One region of the Dactylosporangium darangshiense genome, then DNA from elsewhere that is predicted to be linked to it. Evidence: riboswitches for the same ligand, from Rfam matches in the RefSeq annotation. Region 1 holds a riboswitch; the other holds the start of a gene.

Region 1 (9,340 bases):
GGAAGGCCGGCGCCTGCGCCTGCGGCACCGAGTAGGGCGTGGCGACCGAGCGCACGCCGGGGGCCTGCTGGAGGTCCTGCGCCGCCGAGGTGATGGTGGCGCGCACCGCATCGGCGCCGGGGTCGACGCCATTCACGAGGCCGATGACGGTACCGCTGGAGTCATTGCCGGTCGCGACCGCATCGAGGCCGTCGATCGCCTCGACGTGCTTGGGGTTGCTCGGGTCCGCGATCGCGCCGAAGACCGGCCCGAAGGCGAGGCCGCCGAGCACGACCACGACCAGCCAGAGGCCGATCACCGACCAGCGGTGCCGGAAGCAGAACCGCCCGATCCTCGCCACCACGCCCTGCGCCATGAGGCACAGCTTCTCACGGCGGGCTCAGCACTCGATGACAGTCACCGCAAGCCCGCCGCGGGCGGTTTCCTTGTACTTGATCGACATGTCGCGGCCGGTCTCGCGCATGGTGCGCACGGCCTTGTCCAGGGTGACGTGGTGCGCGCCGTCGCCGTTGAGGGCCAGGCGGGCGGCGTTGATGGCCTTGACGCTGGCGATGGCGTTGCGTTCGATGCAGGGGATCTGCACCAGGCCGCCGACCGGGTCGCAGGTCAGGCCGAGGTTGTGCTCGAGGCCGATCTCGGCGGCGTTCTCGACCTGGCGCGGGTCGCCGCCGAGGACCTCGCACAGCCCGGCCGCGGCCATGGCGCACGCCGAGCCGACCTCGCCCTGGCAGCCGACCTCGGCGCCGGAGATCGAGGCGCCGCCCTTGATGATGATGGCGACGGCGGCCGCGGCGAGCAGGAAGCGCACGACGCCGTCGTCGTCGGCGCCCGGGACGAACCGGGTGTAGTAGTGCAGGACGGCGGGGATGATGCCGGCGGCGCCGTTGGTGGGCGCGGTGACGACCCGGCCGCCGGAGGCGTTCTCCTCGTTGACGGCCAGGGCGTAGAGGTTGACCCAGTCAAGGACGTGCAGCGGGTCGTGCGTGCCGGGCTCTGCGGACAGGTCGGCGTGCAGGGCGGGTGCGCGGCGGCGGACCTTCAGGCCGCCGGGCAGGACGCCCTCGGGGCGGGTGCAGCCGCGCTGCACGCACTCCTGCATGACCGACCAGATGTGCAGCAGGCCGGCGCGGACGTCGGCCTCGGAGCGCCAGGCCTGCTCGTTGGCGAGCATCACGTCGCTGATTGACCGGCCGTCGCAGTGCGCGAGCAGCTCGGCGCCGGTGCCGAACGGGAACTTGACGGGAGCGTCGCCGGGCACGACGGCGCCGCCGGGGCCGACGACGAAGCCGCCGCCGACGGAGAAGTACGTGCGCTCGGCGACGGGCTCCCCCGCGGGCGTCCAGGCGTGGAAGCGCATGCCGTTCGGGTGCTCGGGGAGGCTGCGGCGACGGTGGAGTACCAGATCGGCATCCAGGTCGAACGGGATCGTCCGGGTGCCGGACAGCAGGCCGATCCGTCCCGAGTCGCGGACCGCGGCGAACCGGGCGCCGGTCGTGTCGGTGTCCACGGTGGCGGGGTCCTCGCCCTGCAGGCCCAGGACCACGGCGGGCGCCGAGCCGTGGCCGTGCCCGGTGGCGCCGAGGGAGCCGAACAGCTCGGCCCGGATGCGCCCGACCTGCGGCAGGAGCCCGTCGTCGGCGAGGCCGGCGACGAAGCGGCGGGCGGCGCGCATCGGGCCCACGGTGTGTGAGGAGGAGGGGCCGATGCCGATCGAGTACAGGTCGAACGCGCTGAGCGCCGTCACGAGAGGCTCCCTGGTCGAGGACGGAGGGTGGGCCTCCCCGCTCTGTCATCGAATGCCTGAGAGCTTCGCCGCCCGGGACGCGGGCGGGTTGCACCGTGGGCGCGGGACGCGGCGTCCCGGCTTTTCAGAGTCGCCTGGCCGCGGCGGTACGTGGGCCTGAGAGATTCCCGGGGAGGAGTTGCTCCTTCGGCGCCCCGAGGTGCGGGGGCTCTCCCGTCGCGGTTCGAACGGCGTATGCGGTTGTCGGGTGCGTATCCTACGGCGTTCAGGGCGCGGGTGCGAGGTACACGTGCAGCGCGCTGCCAGGCCCGTCGCCGGCGACGATGCCGTGGCCGGGCTCGTGGGGCACGAGCGCCGCGGCGGACGGCGAGATCGCGGAGTCGCGGGGGTCGAGGCGCAGCTCGATGCGCCGGCCGGGCTCGCTCCAGCGGTGCGCGGTGACCACGAACGGCAGTTCGCGCCGCGCCATGAGGCGCACGATGTCGTACGCGTCGTCGTGGTCGCGCAGCCGCGAGGCGTCGTCGACGACCAGGAGCATGCCGCCGGGGTCGCCGGCGGCGAGCTGTGCGGTGCGGCGTACCGCATCCCGGTCCCGGCCACCGGCGACGGCCGCGACGTGCGGCAGCCCGGCGAGGTCGGCGAGCCGGCCGGTCAGGTCGAGCACGGCGACCCGCACCCGGGCCGGCGCGAGCGCGGTCACCAGGTTGCGCACCGCGGTCGTCTTGCCCGACTGCGGGCCGCCGACGATGGCGAGGCTTTCGGCCAGGTCGCAGACGAGGGGGTCGCGGCGGTGCTCGAAGGGCCGGTCGACGACGCCGAGCCGGACCCGCCGCCTGCCCTCGGACCCGGCGTCCGGGATCGGCGGCGCGCCGGGCGGCGGTGTCCACAGCGGCGGCGTGCCGGCGGCCTCGACCGGGATCGGCTCGTCCGCGCGCTCGGGCCGCAGCCACACGGGCGGGCCGTCGCCGGCGCGCAGCAGCGCCTCGCCGACGAGCCCGAGCCGGTAGGCGTCGGGCACGCCGACGAGGTCGCGCGACTGGCGCTCGCTGATGGAGCGCATCGACGCGCGCAAGGTCAGGTAGGGGTCGATCGGGATCGGCACGTAGCGGTTGTCGCTCACCAGCAGGTGCACGCCGAGCGCGGCGCCGTCGCGGGCGATCCGCGCGAGGGCGGGCGCGAGCCCGGTGTCGCCGGCCAGCGTCCACAGCGCGACGAGCAGCCGGGGACGCCGGGCCAGCGGGTCGCGGGTGCGGCGCGCGAGCTCGCCGAGCAGGACCTCGTTGAGGCGGCCGACGAGGTACGGCGTGCTCGCCACGACGGTGTCGCCGAGCCGCCCGAACTGGTGCCCGTGCGGGTCGGCGAGCAGGAGCCGCAGCTCCTGCGGCGGGTGCTCGCGGCGCAGCGCGGCGATGAAGCCCCGCACGGCCCCCTCGAGCCCGGCCCCGTCGGTGCCGCCGATCAGTACGTGTGGTGTCGCGTCCAGATCGATGCGGACAGTTCCCCAGGTCGCCTGCATCTCACCGTTGTACGCGAGCGCCGGCGCCGGCCACCAGCGCCTCGACCTCCTTGAGGCTCGCCATCGACGTGTCGCCGGGCGTGGTCATCGCCAGCGCGCCGTGCGCCGCGCCGTACTCGACGGCGGTCTTGAGGTCGCCGAAGGTCATGAGCCCGTAGATGAGGCCGGAGGCGAAGCTGTCGCCGCCGCCGACCCGGTCGAGGATCTCCAGGCCCGGGCGGTGCGTCGCCTCGGCGAAGTCTCCGTCGGCCCAGGCGATGGCGCCCCAGTCGTTGACGGTCGCCGTATGCACGCCGCGCAGGGTGGTCGCGACGACTGCGAAGTTGGGGTACGCCGCGACGGCCGCCGAGATCATCGTGCGGAAGTTCTCGGCCTCCAGCGCGCCGGCGTGGATGTCGGTGCCGGGCACCTCGAGCCCGAGGCAGGCGGTGAAGTCCTCCTCGTTGCCGATCATCACGTCGACGAACCCGGCCAGGCGCCGGTTGACCTCCCGGGCCCGCTCCTGCCCACCGATCGCCTTCCACAGGCTGGGCCGGTAGTTGAGGTCGTAGGAGATGACGGTGCCGTGCCGGCGGGCGGCGCTCAGGCAGGCCTCGATGGTCTCCGGCGTGGTCTCGGACAGGGCCGCGTAGATGCCGCCGGTGTGCAGCCAGCGCACGCCGAGCTCGCCGAAGAGGTGCTCCCAGTCCACGTCCTCGGGGCGCAGCTGCCCCGCGGCGGTGTGCCCGCGGTCGGAGACCCCGACGGCGCCGCGCACCCCGAAGCCGCGCTCGGTGAAGTTGAGGCCGTTGCGCACGGTGCGGCCGATCCCGTCGTACTTGACCCACTTGACGAACGTGGTGTCGACCCCGCCCTGCAGGATCAGGTCCTCCAGCAGCCGGCCGACGTCGTTGTCCGCGAAGGCGCTGACGAGCCCGGTGCGCAGCCCGAAGCAGCGGCGCAGCCCGCGGGCCACGTTGTACTCCCCGCCGCCCTCCCACGCCCGGAACTGCCGCGCGGTGCGGATCCGCCCCTCGCCCGGGTCGAGCCGGAGCATGACCTCCCCGAGCGAGACGAGGTCGTAGCGGCACTCGGCCGCCGGGCGCAGCTGGATCACGAGATCTTCTCCAATGCGGTCTTCGTGCGGCTGGTCACGGCGTCCCAGTCGCGGGCGGCGAGCAGATCGGGCGCGACCATCCAGGTGCCGCCCACGGCGAGCACGGACGGCAGCGCCAGGTAGTCGGCGATGTTGCCGGCGCTGACGCCGCCGGTGGGTATGAACCGCACCGAGCGGAAGGGGGCCGCAAGCGCCTTCACCATCGGTACCCCACCCAGCTGCTCAGCGGGGAAGAACTTCACGGTGTCCAGGCCGGCGTCGAGGGCCTGCATGATCTCGGTCGGCGAGGCGACGCCGGGGAACACCGGCACGCCGTGCTCACCGCAGCGCGCGACGACGGCGGCGCTGAAGCCCGGGCTGACGACGAACCGGGCGCCCGCGTCGACGGCCTGGTCGACCTGCGCGGCGGTGAGTACGGTGCCCGCGCCCACGAGCATGCCCGGCCGGTCGGCCATGCGCCGGATGGCGTCGGCCGCGGCGGCGGTCCGGAACGTCACCTCGGCGCAGTGCAGCCCGCCCTCGACGAGGGCGTCGGCCAGCCGCCCGGCGAAGGCGGCCTCCTCGAGGACGACCACCGGCACGATCTTCCCGGCGGCAATGGTTTCGAGAACTGGGGTGTGTTCAGTATGCTGAACGTCGGTCACGTACGTGACCATAGTGCATGGGAGTCGCGTGACCAACCCTGTGAAGTCCGCCGACCGGACGCTCGACATCCTCGAGACCCTGGCCGCCGCGGGCCCGTCGACGCTGGCCGAGCTCACGCGCCTGCTGGACATCCCGAAGAGCAGCCTGCACGGCATCCTGCGCACGATGGCCGCGCGCGGGTGGATCGAGGCCGAGGAGACTCGCTTCCGCCTGGGCCTGCGCGCGTTGCAGGTCGGCGCGGCGTACCTCGACGCCGACGACACCGTCGGCCTGCTGTCGGGCATCCTGGACGAGCTGGCCGCGCGCTTCGGCGAGACCACGCACCTGGGCCGCCTGGACGGCCCCGACATCACCTACGTCGCCAAGCGCGAGTCGGTGCACCCCCTGCGCCTGTACTCCGCGATCGGCCGCCGCCTGCCCGCGCACGCCACGGCCCTGGGTAAGGCCCTGCTGGCCGCGCGCCCACCGTCCGAAGTGGACGCCCTGCTCCCCGACCCGCTCCCCGCGCTGACCCCGCACACGATCGTCGACCGGGCGGCGCTGCACGCCGAGCTGGCGGCGATCCGGGAGCGCGGCTACGCGGTGGATCGCGAGGAGAACACGGAGGGCATCGTGTGTGTGGCCCGCACGGTACCGGCCCGCGACCCGGCCGCCGACGCGATCAGCCTGTCCATTCCCCGCACCCGCGTCGGCCCGTCCACGATCGACGAGGTGGCGGCGGCGCTGTCGGCGGCGGTGGAAAAGGCAGCGAGCGCCCGCCGCTTTCTCTGACCCTTTGCCGGCGTTTTCCGGATATGTCGGGCGCTGGCGCGCCACGACATATCCGACATTTCGTATATGCCCTATTCAGCGCCGCGGGTGGATTGCGGGCGGCACTATGTCTGCGCGATCATGCCGATTGCCGCCCGCCAAAGGGCGCCTTCGGCGACACAAACCCGCTTCTCTTGGACATAACGGATATATCCGATTTCTCGTGGCGAATGTCGAAGCGCCGTCAGCCGGCCAGCAGCGCCGAGACTTGCGGTGAAAACGTGGAATGCAGCACCAGGGCCGCGCCACCCACCACGGCGGCGTCGTCGCCCAGCGGCGAGAGCGCCACCTCCACCCGCCGGATGCGCCGCGCGATGGCCCGCTCCTCCAGCGCCGACACCACCGCCCGCCGGAAATGTTCCTCGACGTGCCGAATGCCGTGCCCGCCGAGGATGACCAGCTCCACGTCGACGATGTTGACGACGTTCACGACCACGGCCGCGAGGCGTTCGGCGGCCCGGCCGATCACCCCGGCGGCGAGCGCGTCGCCCGCCGCAGCGGCCCGGCACAGGGCCCCGTGGTCCACAGTGGACGGTCGCCTGCGGAAGGCCGCCGTGAGAGCGCTCTCACCGCCGGCGGCCAAAAGTCGGTGCGCGTCGGCGACGAGCGCCGCCGGATTTATCAGGCTTTCGAGGCAGCCCCGGTTGCCGCAGTAGCAGGCGGGACCACTCTCCGTAATCGACGTGTGCCCGAACTCCGCGGCGTTCATCGAACCGCCCCGGTGCACCTGGTGACCGAGGACGAGCCCGCCGCCGACGCCGGTGCCGAGGAAGAAGTACGCGAAGTTGGCGATGCCCCGTCCCGCGCCCGCCCACCGCTCGCCGATCGCCGCCGCCGTGGCGTCGTTGTCCAGCGTGACCGGCAGGCCGGTGGCGTCGGCCACCATCTGCTTGAGCGGCACCCGCGTCCAGTCCGACAGCTGCGGCGGCGAGATGACCTCGCCGAGCGACTGGTCGATCGGCCCGGGCGTGGCCAGCCCTACGCCCAGCACCCGGTCGCGGCCCACCCCGGCCGCGGCGAGCACCTCGTCGACCAGGCCGGCCATCGCCGCCGTGACCTTGGCCGGGTCCACGTCGGCGGGGGTCGGGCGGCGCGCCGTGACCAGCGGCCGGCCCAGCAGGTCGACCACCACGCAGGCGAGCTCCACCGGGTCGAAGTGCAGGCCGACGGCCCGCCCGGCCTCGGGGTTGATGCGCAGCACGGTGCGCGGCTTGCCGCCGCTGGAGGAGCGCGCGCCGTCCTCGCGCACGATCCCCTCGTCGATGAGCCGGCGCACGATGCCGGAGACCGTCTGCGGGGTCAGGCCGGTCTGCTCAGCGATCTCCACGCGGCTCGTGCCGTCGGCCAGCTGGATCTGATCCAGGACGACGGCCCGGTTGTATTGCCCGACTTTTGGGAGATTTGTCCCGACCTGCCGCACCCAGCCTCCCGCCTACGTACCGTTACCTACATGATGCCCTGCGCCGTTGACTTAGTAAAGCAATTGGATTTAGAGTCCGACACGCGCGGCTAACACCCCGGACATGTGAGAGCGCTTCCCCGGTAGCCGCGGTGACCTTCCAGGCGCTAGATCATTGCCAGATTGTTACCGAGAAACAGCGGACGGGTCTGGGCAGGATCGCCACACTGGAATAAGTTGGTCGTCACAACAAAACTGGCTGGCGGCAACGCCCCTCGGAGGCAACATGATGTCGGTGACAAGGCGGCTCGCATGATGAGCAGCGCACCGATCCTGCTCGAGATGCGGTCGATCACAAAGGAGTTCCCGGGCGTCAAGGCGCTCAGCGACGTCAACCTTGTGGTGCGGCAGGGCGAGATCCATGCGATCTGCGGCGAGAACGGTGCGGGCAAGTCGACGCTGATGAAGGTGCTCAGCGGCGTCTACCCGTATGGCTCATATGAAGGCCAGATCTTCTACCAGGGTTCGGAGAGCCGCTTCGGCGACATCCGGGCCAGCGAGAAGGCCGGCATCGTGATCATCCACCAGGAGCTCGCCCTGGTGCCGCACATGTCGATCACGGAGAACCTGTTCCTGGGCAACGAGCCGCGCCGCAACGGCTCGTACGACTGGAAGGGCGCCAACCGCAAGGCCATCGAGCTGCTGGCCCAGGTCGGCCTGCAGGATGACCCGGACACGCTCATCAAGGACATCGGCGTCGGCAAGCAGCAGCTGGTCGAGATCGCCAAGGCGTTCGCCAAGGACGTCAAGCTGCTGATCCTCGACGAGCCGACCGCCGCGCTCAACGAGAACGACTCGCGGCACCTGCTCGACCTGCTGCGTGAGTTCAAGCGGCAGGGCATCACCTCGATCATGATCTCGCACAAGCTCAACGAGATCGGGGCGATCGCCGACTCGATCACGATCCTGCGCGACGGCAAGACGGTGGAGACCCTCGAGGTCGGCCCCGACGGCGTCGACGAGGACCGCATCGTGCGCGGCATGGTCGGCCGCGACCTCGACAGCCGCTACCCCGAGCACACCCCGAACATCGGCGAGGTGTTCTTCGAGGTCCGCGACTGGACCGTCCGCCACCCGATCGCGGCGGACCGGCTGGTCTGCAAGAACTCGAGCTTCAACGTCCGCCGCGGCGAGATCGTCGGCTTCGCCGGCCTGATGGGCGCCGGGCGCACCGAGCTGGCGATGAGCCTGTTCGGCCGCTCCTACGGGGTGTACCTGTCCGGCCACATCTACAAGGACGGCGAGGAGATCCAGCTCAAGTCGGTCGCCGAGGCCATCAAGCACGGCCTGGCGTATGTGAGCGAGGACCGCAAGTCGATCGGCCTCAACCTGCTGGACGACATCAAGACCTCCACGGTCGCCGCGAAGCTGTCGAAGATCTCGCGGCACGGCGTGCTGGACCCGGTCGCCGAGCACAAGGTCGCCGAGGAGTATCGCCAGGCGCTGCGCGTCAAGGCGCCGACCGTCGACGAGGGCGTCAGCAAGCTCTCCGGCGGCAACCAGCAGAAGGTCGTCCTGGCGAAGTGGATGTTCACCGACCCCGACCTGCTGATCCTGGACGAGCCCACCCGGGGCATCGACGTCGGCGCGAAGTACGAGATCTACGGCATCATCCAGCGCCTCGCCGACCAGGGTAAGGGCGTCATCGTGATCTCGTCCGAGCTGCCCGAGCTGCTCGGAATTTGCGACCGGATCTACACGGTGTTCGAAGGCACCATCACGGGCGTGCTCCCGCGCGCCGAGGCCAACCCGGAAATCCTCATGAAGCAGATGACCTCTACGAAGAAGATGCCGACGCGATGAGCCGATTCAAGGACCTGCAGAAGAACCTCTTCGGAGGCACCACCTCGAACGCCCGCCAGTTCTCGATGATCTTCACGCTCGTGGCGATCGTCGTGCTGTTCCAGTGGCTGACCGACGGGCTGACGCTCCAGCCGGGCAACCTGATCGCCCTCACCCAGCAGTACGCGTACATCTCCGTGCTCTCCATCGGCATGCTGATGGTCATCGTCGCCGGCCACATCGACCTGTCGGTGGGCTCAATCGCGGCGTTCGTCGGCATCATCGTGG
Region 2 (9,340 bases), on a different contig from region 1:
CCCTCTCGGCGGGCCAGGGCGGCCTGGGCGCGGCCCCGTCCGGCTCCGCCTCGCCCACCGCCAATGCCCCCTGCGCGATTTTCCCCGCCGACAACGTCTGGCACGCCGACGTCTCCAAGCTGCCGGTCAACCGCGACTCCGCCGCCTGGGTCGCGAGCATCGGCGCCGCCGCGCACGCCCACCCCGACTTCGGCTCCGGCCTCATCGACGGCGCCCCGTTCGGCATCCCGGTCACCGCCGTCCCCGCCGGCCAGGCCAAGGTCAAGGTCACGTTCAGCTACGCCGGCGAGAGCGACCCCGGCCCGTACCCGATCCCGAAGAACGCCCGCATCGAGGGCGGCGCCAACGCCGACGGCGACCGGCACGTGATCCTGCAGGACACCGCGGCATGCAAGGCCTACGAGCTCTTCGACGCGCACCCGAACGCCGACGGCTCGTGGAAGGCCGGCTCCGGCGCCGTGTACGACCTGCGCGGCAACGCCCTGCGCAAGGCCGGCTGGACCTCCGCCGACGCCGCCGGCCTGCCGATCCTGCCCGGCCTGCCCCGTGCCGACGAGGCCGCCGCGGGCAAGGTCGACCACGCCATCCGCTTCACCGCCCCGAAGACCCGCAAGTCCTACATCTGGCCGGCCCGCCACGCCGCCTCCGACGCCACCGACGCCTCCCTGCCGCCGATGGGCGCCCGCTTCCGCCTGAAGGCGTCGGTGGACATCTCGAAGTACCCGCCACAGGCCCGCGCGATCGCACAGGCCCTCAAGACCTACGGCGCGATCCTGGCCGACAACGGCTCGCCGTGGTACTTCTCCGGCACGCAGGACGACCGCTGGAACAACGGCCAGCTCGACGCGCTCAAGTCGCTGAAGGGCTCCGACTTCGAGGCCGTCGACTCGTCGTCGCTGATGCTCGACCCCAACTCGGCCCGCTGCCGCCCCTGATTCCGCCACCCCCTGCTGGCCGGGCAGCCGCAGGAGACGCTCGCTGGAGCGGTGGGAGCGCGGCGCGGCTACTTGAGCAGGGCGAGCGTGAAGTCGCCGGCCTGCGGGTGGTAGCCGTGGTCGATGACCCAGCGGTCGGTGAGTGCGGCGGCGAAGCGGACCAGGACGGCCGGGTCCGCGTACAGCTCGTCCGGCGCCCTGGCCTCCTCGGGGCGCAGCGCGCTGAGGAAGTTGACGGCCACGGCGCGCCGGGAAATGTCGTACGCCTGTTCTAAAATCTGGAGGTAGTAGAGGGGTTCGTCCGGATCCTTGAACTGGAAGATGCCGCTCGCGAAGACGTAGTCGTAGCTGCCCTCGGGGGCGTGGCCCGGTGGGAGCGCGGCGACGTCCGGGGCGCCGCGGGCGGATGCCAGTTCGACCATGCGGGGGTCCAGGTCGACGCCGGCGTAGGTCAGGGGGAGGTCCATGGAGCGCAGGTAGAAGTAGAGGTCGGCGGGGCCGCAGCCCCAGTCGAGGACCGAGCCGCCGCGGTAGCCGGCCGCGCGGACGAGGGCGTCGAAGCGGATGCGCTGCAGGGTGGCGCTGCCCCAGCCCGCGATGCGCCACGACGGGCCGTCGAGGCCGGCGTGGAACGTCCGGATGGCGTCCGTCCGCGGCATCGGCGGCGGTGAAGGCGGTGAATCGGTCACAGTGAGGCCTCCGTCCAGGCTCGAAAGAGGATCTCGTCGACGGTTTCGGCGGCCGACTGGTCCGAAGTGTCCAGCCACAGGCCGATGCGTGGGGTGCGCACCCGGAGTTCGGCGTCCAGGGACTCCACGGTCCAGTCGCTGTAGGCGGTCTTCGGGCGGGACGCCTCGCGGGCGGTCACCGCCTCGGGGGAAGGGGCCAGCACCACGAGCAGGAGGGGGCGGTTGCGGATCAGGGACACGGTTTCGGGCAGCTGCTCGCCGAGGATGACGTCCTGGGCGACGACGGTGAAGCCGGCCTCGAAGTAGGCGTCGGCCGTCTGCGCGGTCAGGCGGTGGCGCAGGCGCAGCTGGGCGAGGGCCTCGTCCGACGGCGGCGGGGTCATGTCGGCGCGGCCGTTGACGACCTGGCGGCGGAACAGGTCGCCGCGGACGTGGACGGAGCGTGGCAGGCGTTCGGCGAGGGCCTGGGCGACCGTCGACTTGCCGGATGCCTGGATGCCGGTGATCAGCACGATCGCCTGGCCGGAGTCTCGCCGTGGTTCGGACATGGGCTCAGCGAGCCAGCCGGGTGCGGATCAGCAGGGCGTTGAGGGCGTCGGTGGCGGAGGGGGTGGCGGGGAGGCTCGAGGCATCGCGGGCGGACTCCAGCTCGGCAGTCAGGCGTTCGACGTCCGCGGACAGCCGGGATGGGGAGACCAGCGACGGGGTCAGGAGGTCGTGTTCGCCGGACTTCTTGGCCTCGATGAGGTCGGGGACGTAGGGGAGGGTGTTGAGCACGCGCAGGTCGGCCTGGACCTCGCCGGTGCGCATCAGGTGGATGCCGGTGTGCAGCACGCGCAACGTGTACAGCGCCGGCTTCAGCTCGCCGGTGCGCTGGTAGAGCTGCCACTGGCCGGCGGCGAAGCCCAGATAGTGGCGGGCGTGCTCCGGGGTGAGGCAGCCGGGTGCCAGGGACTTGAGCTCCTCGTGCAGGGAGGAGGTGCGCACGACCAGCGGGGAGAGCAGCTGCTCCAGGACGTAGCCGTTCGGCCGGAGCAGCAGGCGGACGAACTTGGCCAGCTCCTGGCTGACGACGTCGAGTTCCATGCCCTCGCGGACACCGCCGGACTGGACCGTCTCCGGGCCCGTCTCCAGGCCGACGACCTCGTGCAGCGGCAGGATGTGGCAGGCGCGCAGGTCCAGGTCGGAGTCGACGGAGGCGAAGCCGTACAGATGGGCGCCGCTCACGGTGGCGAAGACCAGCGGGTACGGGTGCTCGTCGGCCACCTCGCCCGCCCACGACGGGATCTCGTCGAGCACCGGCAGCGGGCGGGGGACGAAGGGCGGCGCGCCGCCGAAAGCGGCGCCGGAGCGCAGGGAGACCAGGAAGCGCTCCACCGCGGCGCGGTCCGGCGACTTGGGGAGCACCGTTTCCGACTCGGCGGCGGACAGGTCGGCCTCCAGGTCCGCGGCCAAGGCGGTGAAATGCTCCCAGGTCAGGTCGCCGGCCCGGATCGCCAGGAGCTCGTCGCGGTGTGCGCTGACGTCGACCAGGACCTCGCCGGTGCGCAGGACGTGGGCGCCGGCGCGCAGCAGGCGGGCCATGTGCATCGCCTGCTTCCAGCGGACCTCGCCGGTGCGGGCGCGGGTCGAGGTCAGCTTCGCCAGCTGGTCGCGGGCGTAGTCGCCGTAGGTGCGGGCGGCGCGGCGGGAAAGCAACGCCGGGCGGAGCTCCAGCAGGGCGCGGCCGGCGTCGGTGACGTGCTCGACCAGCGGGGAGTACAGGCACTCCCAGACGGTCGGGTTGGCGGCCAGGGCGAGGGTGCAGGCGCGCTCCACCTCCCAGGAGAACTGCTCCGGCAGCGGGCCCTCCACGTGCGTCGGCGGCTTGTCCAGGCGCCAGAAGTCGCTGGTCGGGGCCTGGAAGACGCCGCGGCGGTCGGTGTCGGAGGCGGGGCCGGACAGGCCGTAGGCGCGGGAGCCGACGACTGCCGAGTAGATCGTGTGCTTCGCCACGATGGTCAAGTCCTGCACAGTTGGTAGGGTAGGTTTCGCCGCCAATACCCGTGCGGGAGAGACCACCGTTGCAGCACCTGACGGTGGCGCCGAAGGGGCAAATCCTCCCCGGAACCTCTCAGGCAAAAGGACCGCGTCGGGTTGGCACCTCTGGAGTCTGCGACAGAGGGGGAGGAGCGCATCGCCCCTATCCCGCGACTCAGAGAGTGTGGCTATGACGAGTTTCGCCGCGCGGCACATCGGCCCTTCCGCCGATGAGCAGGCCCGCATGCTCAAGACCGTCGGGTACGAGTCGGTCGAGGACCTCATGACCGCCGCGATCCCCGGTTCGATCCGCTGGCACCAGCCGCTCGACCTGCCGCCGGCGGCGTCCGAGGCGGAGGTCCTCGCGGAGCTGCGCGCGCTGGCGTCGGCCAACCGGCCGCTCGTGTCGATGATCGGTCTCGGGTACTACGGCACGCACACGCCGCCGGTGATCCTGCGCAACGTGCTCGAGGACCCGTCGTGGTACACGGCCTACACGCCCTACCAGCCGGAGATCAGCCAAGGCCGCCTCGAGGCGCTGCTGAACTTCCAGACCGTGGTCGCCGACCTGACCGGGTTGCCGGTCGCGGGCGCGTCGCTGCTGGACGAGGCCACCGCCGCCGCGGAGGCGATGACGCTCGCGCGGCGCTCGTCGAAGGCGAAGTCGGACGTGTACGTCGTGGACGCCGACACGCTGCCGCAGACCCTCGCCGTCATCCGGACCCGGGCGGAGCCGCTCGGCCTCGAGGTGCGCGTCGTGGACGTCACCGTCGAGGAGCTGCCGGAGGAGTTCTTCGGGCTGCACCTGCAGTACCCGGGGGCCTCCGGCGTGGTGCGCGACCACGAGGCGCTCGTCGCGCAGGCCCACGAGCGGGGCGCGATCGTCACGGTGGCCGCCGACCTGCTCGCCCTGTGCCTGCTGCGCGAGCCCGGCGCGATCGGCGCCGACGTCGCCGTCGGCAGCGCGCAGCGCTTCGGCGTGCCGATGGGCTTCGGCGGCCCGCACGCCGGCTACATCTCGGTCCGCCAGGGGCTGGAGCGCACGCTGCCCGGCCGGCTCGTCGGTGTGTCCAAGGACGCGGGCGGCGCCCCGGCGTACCGGCTCGCCCTGCAGACGCGTGAGCAGCACATCCGCCGCGAGAAGGCGACGAGCAACATCTGCACCGCCCAGGTGCTGCTCGCGGTGACCGCGAGCATGTTCGCGGTGTACCACGGGCCGGACGGGCTGCGCGAGATCGCCGCCCGCACCCACGACATGGCGGTGCGCCTCGCCGCCGGGCTGCGCTCCGGCGGGGTCACCACCGAGCACCTGGCGTTCTTCGACACCGTCACCGCCGTCGTGCCCGGCCAGGCCGGCCAGGTCGTCGAGGCGGCCGCCGCCCGCGGGATCAACCTGCGCCGCATCGACGCCGACCGGGTCGGCATCGCCTGCGACGAGACGACCACGTTCGGCCACCTGCGCGACGTGCTCGCCGCGTTCGGGCTGGCGCACGCCGACGTGACCGCGCTGGACACCACCGACGCCGTGCCGGCCGGGCTGCGCCGCGCGTCGGCGTACCTGACCCACCCGGTGTTCGCCAGCCACCGGTCGGAGACCGCCATGCTGCGGTACCTGCGCAAGCTCTCCGACAAGGACTACGCGCTCGACCGGGGCATGATCCCGCTGGGCTCCTGCACGATGAAGCTCAACGCGACCACCGAGATGGAGCCGATCACCTGGCCCGAGTTCGCGAACATGCACCCGTTCGCGCCGGCGTCGCAGACCCAGGGCTACCGTCGGCTGATCGGCGACCTCGAGCGCTGGCTGGGCGAGGTGACCGGCTACGACGCGGTGAGCCTGCAGCCCAACGCCGGATCGCAGGGTGAGCTCGCCGGCCTGCTCGCGATCCGCGCCTACCACCTCGAGCGCGGCGACGCCGAGCGGGACATGTGCCTCATCCCGTCCAGCGCACACGGCACCAACGCGGCCAGCGCCGTCATGGCCGGCATGCGGGTCGCCGTCGTCGCCTGCGATGAGCTCGGCAACGTCGACCTCGGCGACCTCGAGAAGAAGATCGAGCAGCACCGGGACCGGCTCGCCGCGATCATGGTGACGTACCCGTCGACGCACGGCGTGTACGAGACCGCCATCTCCGACCTGTGCGCGAAGGTGCACGAGGCCGGCGGTCAGGTCTACGTCGACGGCGCCAACCTCAACGCGCTGCTCGGCTACGCCAAGCCCGGCAAGTTCGGCGCCGACGTGTCGCACCTCAACCTGCACAAGACCTTCTGCATCCCGCACGGCGGCGGCGGTCCCGGCGTCGGGCCGGTCGCGGTGCGCGCGCACCTGGCGAAGTACCTGCCGTCGCACCCGTTCCTGGCCGCCGACGCGCCGGTCGGCCCGGTCTCGGCCGCGCCGTGGGGCTCCGCCGGCATCCTGCCGATCCCGTGGGCGTACCTGCGGCTGATGGGCCCGGAGGGGCTGAGCCGGGCGACGGCGACCGCGGTGCTGGCGGCCAACTACGTGGCGGCGCGGCTGCGCGAGCACTACCCGGTGCTGTACAGCGGCGCCGAGCACCTCGTCGCGCACGAGTGCATTCTGGACCTGCGGGGGATCACGAAGGTCAGCGGCGTGACCGTCGCCGACGTGGCGAAGCGGCTCATCGACTACGGCTTCCACGCCCCGACGATGTCGTTCCCGGTCGCCGGCACGCTCATGGTCGAGCCGACCGAGAGCGAGGACCTGGGCGAGCTGGATCGCTTCTGCGACGCGATGATCGCGATCAAGGGGGAGATCGACCGGGTCGCGGCGGGCGAGTGGCCCGCGGGCGACAACCCGCTCGCGAACGCGCCGCACACCGCCGCGGTGGTTACCGCCGACGAGTGGGCGCACGCCTACTCGCGTTCGCTCGCCGCCTTCCCGAGCGCCGCGGCCCGGGAGGCGAAGTACTGGCCGCCGGTGCGCCGCATCGACGACAGCTACGGTGACCGCAACCTGGTGTGCGCGTGCCCGCCGGCCTCGGCTTACGAAGAGTGACGGCGGGATAACTACACAGCGTTACGTTATGCGGCGCTGACGAGGGTGTGAGGAGCCGGGCCACGGTGCGGCTCAATCACGCTGCAATCGGGAAGAAGCTCGCCGGTGTCCTCAAAGACGATCACACCGTTGCATAGAAGGCTCCAACCCTGCTCCGGGTGGCTCGCCGTGGTCTTGGCGGCCTCCCGGTCGGAGTCGGCAGCGGTGGGGCAGGGTGGCAGGTGCTGGCAGAGCATCGGGGGTCTCCGATTGAGAGATTCAGTTGAGGCCTGTGTGGTTGTTCACATGACCAGTGATGCACGCTACTACGGCCAACGACACTATTCCGAACATGTGACGACACAACTTGGGGATAATCCACCCTTCGTATGAGCACACTAGGGCCGGTTGTCGGGTACAGGCCCGGGACTGTGGATCTTCACCCTCCCGGGCTACCCGACGCATGTCGCACACGGATCTGGGAGCGCTCCCGGCTCGAATGGTACGCCGGTGACGGTGGAGACCCACTTCGATTACTGACCGAGTTCGCCTCGACACACGGCGTACCGATGCAGGACATCTCGTGGTCACCTAGCGTTACTGACCCGTCCACCTGTGGCATCGCGGTCCTCCTGGCGCCACCCTCTGTAACTTCCACGCCCTCACCCGCCGTACCCGATCTGGTGGCCATCGCCTACTCGCACGCCCCCCGGAGCTCACCCGCCGGGGGCGCTGAGCCCGCCGGTCGCGGGACTGTCGGATATTGGACACCGAGCTGGAAACCGGCCGAGCACGCCGCGGCGGTCGACTCGGTGCGCGACGCGATCGCCCGCGGCGACGTCTACGTCGTGAACCTCGTCGGCCACGCCAGCGCACCCTTCACCGGCGACCCCGCCGCGGCGCTCGCCCGCGTCGCCGCCCTGCCCGGCGCCCGATACGGCGGCGTCCTGCGCGGCCGCGGCTGGTGGGTGGCGACCGCCTCGCCCGAGACCCTCGTCGCCGTCGCCGGCGGCCGCGTCGTCACCCGTCCGATCAAGGGCACCCGCCCGGCCACCGCCGCGGGCCGCGCCGACCTGCTCGCCTCCGCCAAGGAGCGCGCCGAGCACGTGATGATCGTCGACCTCGAGCGCAACGACCTCGGCCGCGTCGCCGAGACCGGCACCGTCCGCGTCGACGAGCTCTTCGCCATCCGCCGCTGGTCCGGCCTGTGGCAGGCCGAGTCGACGGTGTCCGCGCGGCTCGCGCCCGGCGTCGGCCTCGCCGACCTGCTCGGCGCGATCTGGCCCGGCGGCTCGGTCACCGGCGCGCCGAAGCTCGCCGCGATCGACGTCGCCACGCGGCTCGAACCCGTCGGTCGCGGCCCGAGCATGGGCGCCTGCGGCTGGATCGGCCACGGCCCCGACGGCCGCGTCGAGATCGACCTCGGCCTGACCATCCGCACCGTCGCGGTCGCCGGCGGCCGCGCGCACCTGTGGGCCGGCGGCGGCATCGTGTGGGACAGCGACCCCGCCGCGGAGGTCGCCGAGGCGGCCGCGAAGACCGCCCCGATCAAGGCCGCCCTGCGCGGCGTGTAGCGGTGTTCGGCATCTTTGTAGGTGGTCGCGTCGTCATGTGTGGTCGCGGCTTTACGGGTGGTCGCGGCGCAGCGACACCTGGAACGCGCGCCGCGACGGCTCCGGCTCCTCGTGGAACGACGCGAACAGCGAGCACGACAGCGGCGCGTCCGGCGCCGTGACCCGGTGCGCCGTCACGTGCGGCGAGTCCCAGTGCACCCGCGGCAGGTTCTGGCTCGGCCCGAAGCACGCGTCCAGCTCGGCCCGCGTCAGCGCCGGCTCCGCGAACCGGATCTCCACCGACCCCAGCCCCGCCCGCTCGTTCATGAACAGCTGCAGCCACGCCGTCCCCGGCGGGCTCGGCTGCACGAACAGCCGCCCGAAGTCGTCCTGCGTCGGCGCCGGCAGCCCCAGCAGCGCCGCCACCTCCGCCGCGTGCTCCGTCGTCACGCCGCAGATGCGCTGCGTCCACGCCCACAGCAGGTCCGTGGTCACCGGCCGCGCCACCAGGTCCAGCAGGTGGCTCGGCACGGGCGGGCGCCGCCACGACGCCGGCCAGTCGTCGAGGTCGGCGAGCTCCGCGCCGTCCACGATCAGCGTGTACAGCGGCGCCGCCGGGAAGTCGTTGACCCGCACGGTGAGCGTTCGCCCGTCCACCTCGGCGCGGTACGGGAACTCGCCGTCGCCGGAGTGCTCCCACGCGATGGGCCGGTCGGTCAGGGCGGTCAGGTCGGTCATGACTGTCCTCAAAACGGCAAAGCAGACCCCGACAGCGTAGGCGGTGTCTGCAAACGCACAGTTGAGGGCCGTCACAGTCACCCCGATATCGCGCGCCGGACCGATAACGTCAAGCCCGCTATGCGCCGCTACCTCATGTGGAGCGTCGGGCTCCTCGCCTACATCGTCGCCGTCTTCCACCGCTCCTCCTTAGGCGTGGCCGGCGTGACCGCCGCCGACCGCCTCGGCGTCGGCACCGCGCTGCTGTCGATGCTGTCCGTGGCACAGCTGGCGGTGTACGCCGGCATGCAGATCCCGGTCGGCGTGCTCCTGGACCGCTTCGGCTCCCGCCGCCTCCTGGCCGCCGGCGGCATCCTGATGCTCGCGGGCCAGCTCGTCTTCGCCTTCGCCGGCGACATCGGCACCGCCATC

The links. Region 1 has a riboswitch for glycine ahead of ABD901_RS26320 (L-serine ammonia-lyase). Riboswitches for the same ligand answer to the same signal wherever they lie in the genome.
Region 2: linked by a shared signal. The riboswitch ahead of gcvP (aminomethyl-transferring glycine dehydrogenase) and the one ahead of ABD901_RS26320 (L-serine ammonia-lyase) in region 1 are both predicted to bind glycine.

Annotation. Positions count from the first base shown of each region.
Region 1 covers NZ_BAABAT010000015.1:27,817-37,156, reverse strand. The annotation lists gene ABD901_RS26325 (MMPL family transporter) at 1-355, opposite strand, end outside; gene ABD901_RS26320 (L-serine ammonia-lyase) at 380-1,744, opposite strand; glycine riboswitch at 1,777-1,878, opposite strand; glycine riboswitch at 1,879-1,970, opposite strand; gene ABD901_RS26315 (FtsK/SpoIIIE domain-containing protein) at 2,010-3,260, opposite strand; gene ABD901_RS26310 (sugar kinase) at 3,262-4,356, opposite strand; gene eda (bifunctional 4-hydroxy-2-oxoglutarate aldolase/2-dehydro-3-deoxy-phosphogluconate aldolase) at 4,353-5,000, opposite strand; gene ABD901_RS26300 (IclR family transcriptional regulator) at 5,029-5,772, shown strand; gene ABD901_RS26295 (ROK family transcriptional regulator) at 5,996-7,231, opposite strand; gene mmsA (multiple monosaccharide ABC transporter ATP-binding protein) at 7,526-9,073, shown strand; gene mmsB (multiple monosaccharide ABC transporter permease) at 9,070-9,340, shown strand, end outside.
Region 2 covers NZ_BAABAT010000013.1:18,942-28,281, reverse strand. The annotation lists gene ABD901_RS24020 (hypothetical protein) at 1-935, shown strand, start outside; gene ABD901_RS24015 (methyltransferase domain-containing protein) at 1,004-1,624, opposite strand; gene ABD901_RS24010 (AAA family ATPase) at 1,621-2,172, opposite strand; gene ABD901_RS24005 (nucleotidyltransferase domain-containing protein) at 2,177-2,923, opposite strand; partial or broken gene ABD901_RS24000 (nucleotidyltransferase domain-containing protein) at 2,969-3,628, opposite strand; glycine riboswitch at 3,663-3,763, shown strand; gene gcvP (aminomethyl-transferring glycine dehydrogenase) at 3,834-6,659, shown strand; gene ABD901_RS23990 (DUF5999 family protein) at 6,686-6,895, opposite strand; gene ABD901_RS23985 (chorismate-binding protein) at 7,028-8,212, shown strand; gene ABD901_RS23980 (hypothetical protein) at 8,264-8,929, opposite strand; gene ABD901_RS23975 (MFS transporter) at 9,050-9,340, shown strand, end outside.